3 regions of the Pseudomonas sp. SG20056 genome follow, and region 3 is predicted to be linked to each of the others. Evidence: predicted binding sites of a transcription regulator. Region 3 holds the regulator's gene; each other region holds the start of a gene.
What was found. Region 3 encodes FliA, which starts transcription of late flagellar genes. Its sites were predicted from a motif close to CTAAAGTTTNNNNNNNNNNNGCCGNTAA; they were not measured.
Positions count from the first base shown of each region.

Region 1: motA (flagellar motor stator protein MotA) is a predicted target of FliA. The motif match lies at 1,587-1,614, and genes of this name have one in related genera.
Region 2: flgM (flagellar biosynthesis anti-sigma factor FlgM) is a predicted target of FliA. The motif match lies at 1,656-1,683, and genes of this name have one in related genera.

Region 1 covers NZ_CP134499.1:3,858,618-3,861,876, forward strand. Annotated here, with positions in the region: gene motB (flagellar motor protein MotB) at 1-671, opposite strand, end outside; gene motA (flagellar motor stator protein MotA) at 680-1,531, opposite strand; gene RHP75_RS18345 (HDOD domain-containing protein) at 1,651-3,165, shown strand; gene RHP75_RS18350 (rhodanese-like domain-containing protein) at 3,211-3,259, shown strand, end outside.
Region 2 covers NZ_CP134499.1:3,113,586-3,116,844, reverse strand. Annotated here, with positions in the region: gene RHP75_RS14830 (flagellar regulator YcgR PilZN domain-containing protein) at 1-637, opposite strand, end outside; gene RHP75_RS14825 (flagellar export chaperone FlgN) at 719-1,186, opposite strand; gene flgM (flagellar biosynthesis anti-sigma factor FlgM) at 1,272-1,616, opposite strand; gene flgA (flagellar basal body P-ring formation chaperone FlgA) at 1,774-2,532, opposite strand; gene RHP75_RS14810 (chemotaxis protein CheV) at 2,606-3,259, shown strand, end outside.
Region 3 covers NZ_CP134499.1:1,526,694-1,529,952, reverse strand. Annotated here, with positions in the region: gene RHP75_RS07340 (protein phosphatase CheZ) at 1-541, opposite strand, end outside; gene RHP75_RS07335 (chemotaxis response regulator CheY) at 561-935, opposite strand; gene fliA (RNA polymerase sigma factor FliA) at 1,033-1,779, opposite strand; gene fleN (flagellar synthesis regulator FleN) at 1,776-2,606, opposite strand; gene flhF (flagellar biosynthesis protein FlhF) at 2,684-3,259, opposite strand, start outside.

The DNA.
Region 1 (3,259 bases), 2.2 Mb from region 3:
TCAGACGACAGCTCCCAGTTGCCATAGCCGCCACGCCCGACAAAGGGCGCCGCATCGGTATGACCACTCACGCTGATCTTGTTCGGCACTGCGGCGATGGTGTCGGTCATGGCCAGCAGGATGTCCTCAAAATAGGGCTGCAAGCGCGCACTACCCGAAGCAAACATCGGCCGGTTTTCCGCGTCCATGATCTGGATACGCAGACCATCCTGGGTGATTTCGAAGAGAATCTGGTCCTTGAAATTCTGCAGCTGAGGATTTTCCTCAACCTTGTTCTGCAATTCCTGCAGCAATAACTCCAAACGCTCACGCTCGACTTCTTCGGCTATCGACTCGGCCTGCAACTTGTCCACATCCGCCTGGGCATCCTCGGCCGGGCTCTGCTCTTCCTGCGGCTCCGGGTTCAGGGTGCGATCAGGCGCCGGCGTCGGCGTGCCGCCCAGGTCAATCACATACGGGCTGGCACTTTCCGAGAACCCTACAGGGTCCTGAAAGTAGCCGGAAATCAGCTTCTTCTGCTCGGGGGTGGCCACCGTCATCAGCCACATCACCAGAAAGAACGCCATCATCGCCGTGGCAAAGTCAGCAAAGGCAATTTTCCAGGCACCGCCGTGATGGCCGCCGGCAACCTTTTTGACCCGTTTGACGATGATTGGCTGGTTGTTTTCCATGCTACGCCTTAGCCCCCACGCATGGCCTGTTCAAGCTCTGCAAAGCTCGGACGATGCGCCGGAAATAGCACTTTGCGGGAAAATTCCACGGCCAGTGATGGCGGCATACCGGAGGCCGAAGCGACCAGACCGGCCTTGATCGCTTCATAGACGTTCAGCTCTTCCTTGGCATCGTGCTCCAACGCCGCCGACAGGGGCCCGAAAAAGCCGTAGGAGGCCAGAATCCCGAAGAAGGTACCGACCAGCGCGGTGCCCACCTTCTGCCCGATCTCCGCGTTATCCGCTTCGGCGAGAATCGACATGGTGATCACAATACCCAGTACCGCCGCCACGATACCCATGGCTGGCATACCGTCGGCCACCTTGGCTACGGCATGCGCAGGGTGTTCGATGTCTTCCTTGAGGCTGGATATCTCCATATCGAACAGACCTTCCAGCTCATGCGGAGCCATGTTGCCGGAGGACATGATGCGCAGGTAATCGCAAATGAAGGCTGTCATCTGCTGATCTTTGAGGATGCCGGGGTACTTGCTGAAAATCGGGCTGGCGGCAGGGTCTTCAACATCGGCTTCAATAGCCATCATGCCTTCGCGGCGGCTCTTGTTGAGAATCTCGTACAGCAGCTTGAGCACATCAAGGTAATACGCATGGGTAAAGCGCGAACTGAACATGCTCAGCGACTTCTTGAACACATGCATAAAGGCGCTGCCGGGGTTGGCTTGCAGGAAAGCCCCTAACGCAGCACCACCGATGATCAATATCTCGAAGGGGTGAACCAAGGCCATAAACTGGCCGCCCGAGAGAATAAAACCGCCCAACACGCTGGCGAATACAACAATGATGCCGATGATTTTTGCCATAGAAAGAGACTTGCCAGAGAGGGTAGAAAGGGGCTTTGCAAAACAACCCTTCTATTTATCGGAAGTTTTGCGCGAGACTATAGCCAGTTAAGGTCAAAAGCCAGCTTGTCTCAACCCGCATGCCAAAGCCCGTCCACTATCCGCGCACCCTGACAGACTGGCTCAAGCAGCTGGACAGCCAGCTATTGCCTGCCTCCATCGACAGTCAGCAGAAGCTGCGACGCGCCCTGGCAGACAGTAATCGCTCCATGCGCGAGTTGGCGGATTTGATGCAAAATTGCCCAGCCTTGGCGCTGAGCGTCTTGCGTGAAGCCAACCGCAAGAGCAGCGGACTGAGCGAGCAAACCGAAAGCCTCGAAGCAGCGATCAGCCGCCTCGGCATCAAGCGCACCGAAGACCTGCTCAATGCCCTGCCCTCTCTGCCCGAGCAAGAGCTACCCAAAGCGCTGCGGCAAATTCTGCTAATCAGCCAGCATGCCAGCCACCAGGCCAACGGCCTGTTTGCCGGCCGCCTGGCGCGGCTGTGGCAAGAAGTACACTGGGGCAGCCTGCTGTTTCTCGCGCCGATCTGGACCTTGCTCGCCGCACACCCTGAGCTGTTCGACGTGTGGGAGCAGCGCGTGCTGGTCAAGGGCGAAGCCGCGAGCAAGGTGGAACAGGAGTTGCTGGGCGTACCGCTGCTGAAACTCTGCCTGGCCCTGAGCGAGCAATGGCATTTGCCGGAGTGGGTTACTCAGGGCTATCGGCTGCTGGTCAGCGACCGACGCCTGCTGGTCAAGGCACTGCATATCGCCCGCGACAATGAACATCCACTGCATCAGCAACAAATCCTCGACGCCGACAGCAACCTGCGCCGCTGGCTGACACAACCGGCCAACAGCATTCTGCTGGCCAACGGCCTGGCGCTGTCCGCGCACTATGCCTGGAACAGCCCGCACAGCCTGCGCTGGCAGCGCCTGACCGGTTTATTCCTGCAAGTACCGCTCGATAACGTGCAACAGCTGCTGCACCAGAACGCCGTCAGCAGCGCCCGACAGATGCCCGGCACCGACCTCTGGCACCCGGCCGAAGCGCTGCTCTGGCCATGGCAGGCGCGACACCTGCAAGCCATAGTCGAGCAGCCCAAGCCCGCAGTCATCAGCGAGTGGCGCCAGCAATGCGCGAAACTCCTCGCCCAACCCAGCGCATTCAGCAATGTCTTGCAGCTCACCGACTGCGCCAATCAGGCAATCCAGGCCTGCGGCATGCAGCGGGTACTGATTTTACTGGCCGACCGCAATCACACACGCCTGATGGCCCAGCAGCAGAGCGGCCTGGACAAAGCCGCCGCCAGCCTTAGCCTTGACCCGCAGCAAAGCCAGGTGCTGCGCCGTCTGCTCAGCGCCCCCGCGCAGCTAAAACTGAGCCCGACCAACATCGCGCAGTTTTCCGCCATGCTGCCAGGCTCGCTGAAAAGCCTGTTCCCCAGCGAGCATCTGCTGATTCGCTCGATCGCCAGCAACAACCGCGTGGTCATGCTGATCTTCGCCGATCAGGGCGGCCGGGCACTGAGCGATGCCAGCGTGCAGGGCTTCGGCAAAACCGTGCAATGCATTGAGCGCGCCCTGGCCAGCTTTGCCAACCGCGGGCGCTAGGCTTTCCGCTACAATCCGTCCCTTTCCCGCAAAAAGAGGCCCGGCATGACCGCCTTCGCTGAGTTGCCCTTGCTGATCGAACCCGCGCAACTGG
Region 2 (3,259 bases), 1.6 Mb from region 3:
AGGTGGTGTCGACCTTATCTTCATACTGCACATGACGCATTTCAATGGCGGTGGTCATGGCGCCAAAAGGAAAACGGGCGGTAAACCGCTCGTATACCTGGCCTGCTTGCAGGCTGCTGCTGATATTGCCGGGGAAGCGCAATTTGCAGCCGGTAGCAGAGATATCCAGTAAATGTCCGGGTATGGCTGTGCGTAGTTTATCGCCGGCCAACTCGATCTTGATCAGTTCGCTTTGCTTGAGCGGGGCGCGGAAGGCGCTGCGTCGTTGGTGGTAGGTCACCTCAAGCGGCATCGGGCTGAAATAGCAGCGCGCACCTTCATGTTCGGTGATGCGCACGCTCTGTTCGCATTTCCAGGCTACACGTACACCTTCATGGAAGGCTTCGACATTGAACGCCTCGCCATTGGCCAGGTAGCGCTCGCCATCATTTGGCACCAGCTCATCGAGAATCAACAGGTTCTTGTCGCGATCAACGTTGATCACGTAGCTCTGGAAGCGTTGATTGCGTTCGTGGAAGGTGATGATCAGCGGGTCATGGTTTTGTTGCAGTTGGCGCAGGTTGGCAACTATTTCCACCGGTGCCTTGAGCACCTTGGGTGGCTGCGGGCCATCTTCCTGGCTAAAAGGACTGGACACGGTCCATAACTCTCCGAGCAAATGCTATGGCACTAGCATACTGGCAATGTGACAGTATGTCCCCTGTGCCTTTTATAGGTTTCAGGCCTGGCTGAGCGGGCGCTGCTGGCCGATTCTAGCGGCACTGCCGCGACTGTCATAGAGGCTGGGAGTATCGTTGCCACGCAGAATGCCGAGCATGCTGTGAGTCGATGCCTGGCTGGAGCGAATCAGCCTGCCATTGCGCAGGTTGGCCGCTTGGCAGCGCTCAAGCAGGGCGTTGAGTTGATCGCCACGCTCAAGCAGCAGTTCGCCCTGGCTAGATTGTGTGGCAAGCACTTGCAGGCCTGTGCGGTCGGGGCTGAGGTTGAGGCTGGCGAGTAGTTGACTGCGCTCCTTGCCATGCTGGTCAAGCAGATTCAATAGCGGCAGCTTGTCAGCCAGAATGCTCTGCAAGCGGGGGAGGTCGCGGTCGCTGAGGGCTTGGAATTCGGTGTCGATCAATTCAAGCAACTGCTCGGCGGTGCCGATATCGTTGGTGAACAGTTCAAGCAGGCTGGTGTCGTGCATTGCGGGCTCTTCGGGGTAACAGACGCTGCAGGATGTGGTGTGCAGTGTCTATTGGGCGACCAATTACCCCAGCGTAGCCCGGTGACTAGCGCTGGGATTCGAAATTAAGCAGTTTGCTGGCGACGCGCTGGCTATCGACTTGGTAGCTGCCATCTTCGATCGCCTGCTTGAGCTGAGCGACGCGTTCTTTGTTGACGGTCGGCTGATCGCGCAGCTTTTCGCTGACTTTTTGCAACTGTTGGGCCTCGCGGCTCAGCTGTACCGACTCACCGCTCTTGCCGGCTTGCTGCGCCTGCTCGACGGGGCTAGGTACATTGCCGGGTTGTTTACCGCCGATGGCTTCGTTCTGGCCACCTGCCTGCGCACTGCCGGTCCGCCCCGAATTGGCTGGCGATGCGGCATTGTTGAGCCGGTTGATGTCAATGACCATGATGCAAAACCTCGAACAGTGTTTGGACGCTTGCCTAGCTTGTCGGCATTGACCTGGAAAACTTTAGGACAAAAAAGTGTGCGTCAGGTAACAGTCTAAACACAGTGTGGATAATCGTCAGCTCACCAAGTGCACAAAGTTAAAACAAGAATCATGCCTACATCGCCACTTCAACTTGTCCAGGGCCAACTACTCTGGCTCTGATCACTCGATTAGAGCGTTGATTGCGCACGCTGATCTGTTTGCCAATCGTGCCGTCCGACAAGGCTTCGCCGGGCATACGCACACTGATGCCAGCGCTGCGGGCGCTGATCACCACCTGATCACCTTTGCGTATGGCTTCGGCCATTTGCACATGAATCGGCGCAAGCACCTGATCAGGCAGCAGTGGGCGCGTCAATTTTTTGCCGATTGCCTGCTTGAGGGCAGTGAGATAGCCCTGGTTGAGTAGCCCAACATCTCGTTCGGCTAACACCACATCCATATCCGTCAGCAGATTGTCGCGTTTCAGCGGGCGACTGGCGATCACCACTTCGCGGTATAGGCGTACTTGCCCAGGCACAAACACTGTCCAGGGGGCCGCACCGTCACAGCGCACGCGTAAGGTCACGCGGCCAATAGGCTCAGCAGGGCTTTCCAGGGTAGTAGTCAATGGCTGCGGGCACAGCGGCAGGCGCAAGCGTGGGTCGAGTCGGTTGATTTGAATCTCATGGCGGCCAGCGATGTTGCTACGCTGTAAATAATCACTCACCGCTTGCTCAAGAAAAACTTCGCCAGCGCCGATAAGTTGTTCAGGCCGCGTGGCGTTGGCTGTTGCCAAAGCGCTATAGCCGAGTGCCAGCAAAGCGGGTACAACTGCCAGCCAGTAGCGGCATTTTGCCAGTGAGTGTCGGTTAGTTGTCGTTTCAGTGTTCATATGGGTTGGATAGCAAGGCGCGTGCCGCCTGCTACGCTGACAGCAATCTGTTACTCAAATAAGGAGTTTGGGTATGGCCGGTGTGATGGATTCGGTTAACCAGCGAACTCAGTTGGTTGGACAGAATCGTTTGGAGTTGTTGCTGTTTCGTCTGAACAGCAACCAGCTGTATGGGATCAACGTGTTCAAGGTGAAAGAGGTGCTGCAATGCCCCAAACTCACCATCATGCCGAAATCCAGTCCGGTTGTTCGCGGTGTCGCCAATATCCGTGGCGGCACTATCCCGATTCTTGATTTGTCCATGGCCACCGGTAGCGCGCCGCTGGCCAATATCGACAATAGCTTTGTGATCATCACTGAGTACAACACGAAGGTTCAGGGCTTTTTGGTGCACTCGGTCGAACGCATCGTCAACATGAACTGGGAGTCGATTCATCCACCACCCAAGGGCACCGGGCGTGACCATTACCTGACGGCGGTCACCCACCTGGACGACAAAATGGTCGAGATCATTGATGTCGAGAAGATTCTTGCCGAGGTGGCGCCGACATCAGAAGTCATTTCAGAAGGCGTTCTGAATGCCGAAACCCAGGCTCGTGCGGTCAGTAAACGTGTACTGACTTGCGACGACTCATCGGTGGCGCGTAAACAGGTAACCCGCTGCCTGGAGACTGTTGGCGTTGAGGTGGTGGCGCTGAACGACGGGCGTCAGGCGCTGGATTATCTG
Region 3 (3,259 bases):
GTCCGGTCAAATCCTGATAGTCCTGAGCCAGCAGAATATCGTTGAGGTGCCCAGATAGCTTGGCACCGTCGCGCTCGCTACGGGCGAGAAACAGCTCAACACGCTTGGCCAGTTCGCGGAAACCATCGGCGCTCATCTCGCGGCGCATAAAGCGTCCCCAATCGGCGCTCAGGCTCTGTGCCTCATCACTGAGGTCATTAACCAGTGGTGCACTCTGCTCAACCAGATCCATGGTGCGATTGGCCGCTTTTTCGGTCATCGTCACCACGTAATTCAAACGCTCGGTGGCATCGGTGATTTGCGAAACCTCAGTGGCATGTGGCACACGGGGGTCGAGCTGGAAATTGACGATGGCGTTATGCAGCTCACGGGTCAGCTTGCCGACCTCGTGATACAGGCCACGGTCACGCGCTTTGTTGAGCTCATGTATCAGCTGTACCGCTTCACCAAAGTTGCCTTGTTCCAGGCTGTCTACCAGTTGGCGAGCGTTGTGTTTCAGGGTCGACTCAAGGTCACCCTGAACGGAATCTTTATGTTCCATAGCACCCTCATGGCAAACATCAGCCGTTGACCCGCTCGAAGATCTTTTCAATCTTCTCTTTCAGCACCTGGGCAGTGAACGGTTTGACTACATAACCGTTAACCCCAGCCTGGGCTGCTTCAATGATCTGATCGCGCTTGGCTTCTGCGGTGACCATCAACACCGGCAGGGTTTTCAGGCGCTCGTCTGCACGTACCGCGCGCAGCAGGTCGATGCCCGTCATGCCGGGCATGTTCCAGTCCGTCACCAGAAAATCGAAACTGCCGCTCTGCAGCATGGGCAGCGCGGTGACGCCATCATCGGCTTCCGCTGTGTTGGTGAACCCCAAGTCACGCAGGAGGTTCTTGATGATCCGTCGCATCGTTGAAAAGTCATCAACGATGAGGATTTTCATGTTCTTGTCCAAGTCGACCTCCGTACAGTCCCAAACGCACACAGCAACCTGCGTGCGCTTTTAATCGTGAAACCGGCCCAGCGCTAGCGAATACAACTCAATGTGCACGCCACTCGCCCAAACGAGCGCGTAAACGAGCGGCACACTGACTGTGTAGTTGGCTTACACGTGATTCGCTAACCCCCAACACCTCGCCGATCTCTTTAAGATTCAGTTCTTCATCGTAATATAGCGCTAACACCAGGCGCTCGCGCTCCGGCAGGTTGGCAATGGCATCTGCCAGGGCCGCCTGAAAGCGTTCATCTTCCAGATCACGAGAAGGTTCGAGGTGGTTGCTGCCAGCGTCTTCACCCAGCCCACCGTGCTCGCCGTCCTGCAACAGGTCGTCGAAACTGAACAGGCGGCTGCCTAAAGTGTCGCCAAGAATGCCGTAGTAATCCTCGAGACTCAATTGGAGTTCGGCCGCAACCTCTTGATCTTTAGCGTCTCTGCCGGTTCTGGCCTCAATTATTCGAATTGCGTCGCTAACCATGCGGCTATTGCGATGCACTGAACGTGGCGCCCAATCACCTTTACGCACCTCATCAAGCATTGAGCCGCGAATGCGAATACCGGCGAACGTCTCGAAACTGGCACCTTTGCTGGAGTCGTATTTTTTTGACGCTTCAAGCAGACCGATCATCCCGGCCTGAATCAGATCATCGACCTGCACATTGGCCGGTAGACGGGCCAGCAAGTGATAGGCAATGCGTTTGACCAGGGGCGCGTAGCGCTCGATCAACTGGTGCTGGGAATCCTGCGCCTGCGCCTTGCTATACATACGAAGTCCAGAGGCTGCTGTCATATGGCCGTGTCCGCGATCGGTTGCTGCACCAGACGCTCAACGAAAAACTCCAAATGACCGCGCGGGTTAGCCGGTAACGGCCAGGCGTCGACTTTCTGGGCTATCGCCTTGAACGCCAGCGCGCACTTCGAGCGCGGGAAGGCTTCGTAGACCGCGCGCTGCTTCTGCACGGCCTTGCGCACTGACTCGTCATACGGCACTGCGCCTACATACTGCAGGGCAACATCAAGAAAACGATCAGTGACTTTAGTCAGCTTAGCAAAGAGGTTGCGACCTTCCTGCGGGCTGTGAGCCATATTGGCCAGTACGCGGAAACGGTTCATGCCGTGGTCGCGGTTGAGCAATTTGATCAGCGCGTAGGCATCGGTAATCGACGTAGGCTCATCACACACCACCACCAGCACTTCCTGGGCAGCGCGCACGAAGCTCACAACACCGTCACCAATACCCGCGGCGGTGTCGATGATCAACACGTCGAGGTTGTCACTGATATCGCTGAACGCCTGGATAAGCCCCGCATGTTGCATGGGTGACAGCTGCACCATGCTCTGAATACCCGAGGCTGCCGGCACGATACGAATGCCGCCAGGGCCCTGCAGTAACACATCGCGCAGCTCGCACTCGCCACTGATGACGTCTTCCAGGGTGCGTTTGGCGCTGAGGCCCAACAACACGTCGACGTTGGCCAAGCCAAGGTCGGCGTCCATCAGCATCACCCGACGGCCGAGATCAGCCAGGGCCAACGCCAGGTTCACCGAGACGTTGGTCTTACCGACGCCACCTTTGCCGCCGGTCACCGCAATCACCTGTACGGGATGCATACCCATATTTCTACACACCTTGTCTAACTTCGACTGGAGCCACTTGGCTGGCTAAGCGCGGTTCATTGCCAACAGCAGGACGCTTAACTGACGCGTCGTGCGGGTTGCTGGTAAAGCCCGGCAAACATCTCCGCCATCGTATCTTCGCTTGGATCCTGGGTTGCCTGCAGCCCTACGGCCCGGCTAACCAATTGATGACTGCGTGGAATCTGCAAATCATCGGGAATGCGTGGCCCATCAGCGAGATAGGCTACCGGTAGACGCTGGCTAATAGCCAGTCCTAAAACCTCACCCAGGCTGGTGGCCTCATCCGCTTTTGTCAGAATGCAGCCAGACAAGCCGCAACGCTTATAACTATGGTAGGCGGCTTTCAGCACTTGGCCCTGGCTGGTAGCGGCCATGACCAGATAATTTTTTGCGTTGACACCACGGCTGGCCAGCGTTTCCAGCTGCATGCGCAGGGCTGGGTCATTGGCGGGCAGGCCGGCAGTGTCAATCAGCACCACCCGCTTGCGCGCCAGCGGAGCCAAGGCTTGAGTCAACGATTGACCAGGGTCAACCAGCGTTACCGGGACATTGAGAATACGCCCCAAGGTCTTGAGCTGCTCCTGAGCACCAATGCGGTAGCTGTCCAGGCTGACCAGGGCAATATGCTGGGC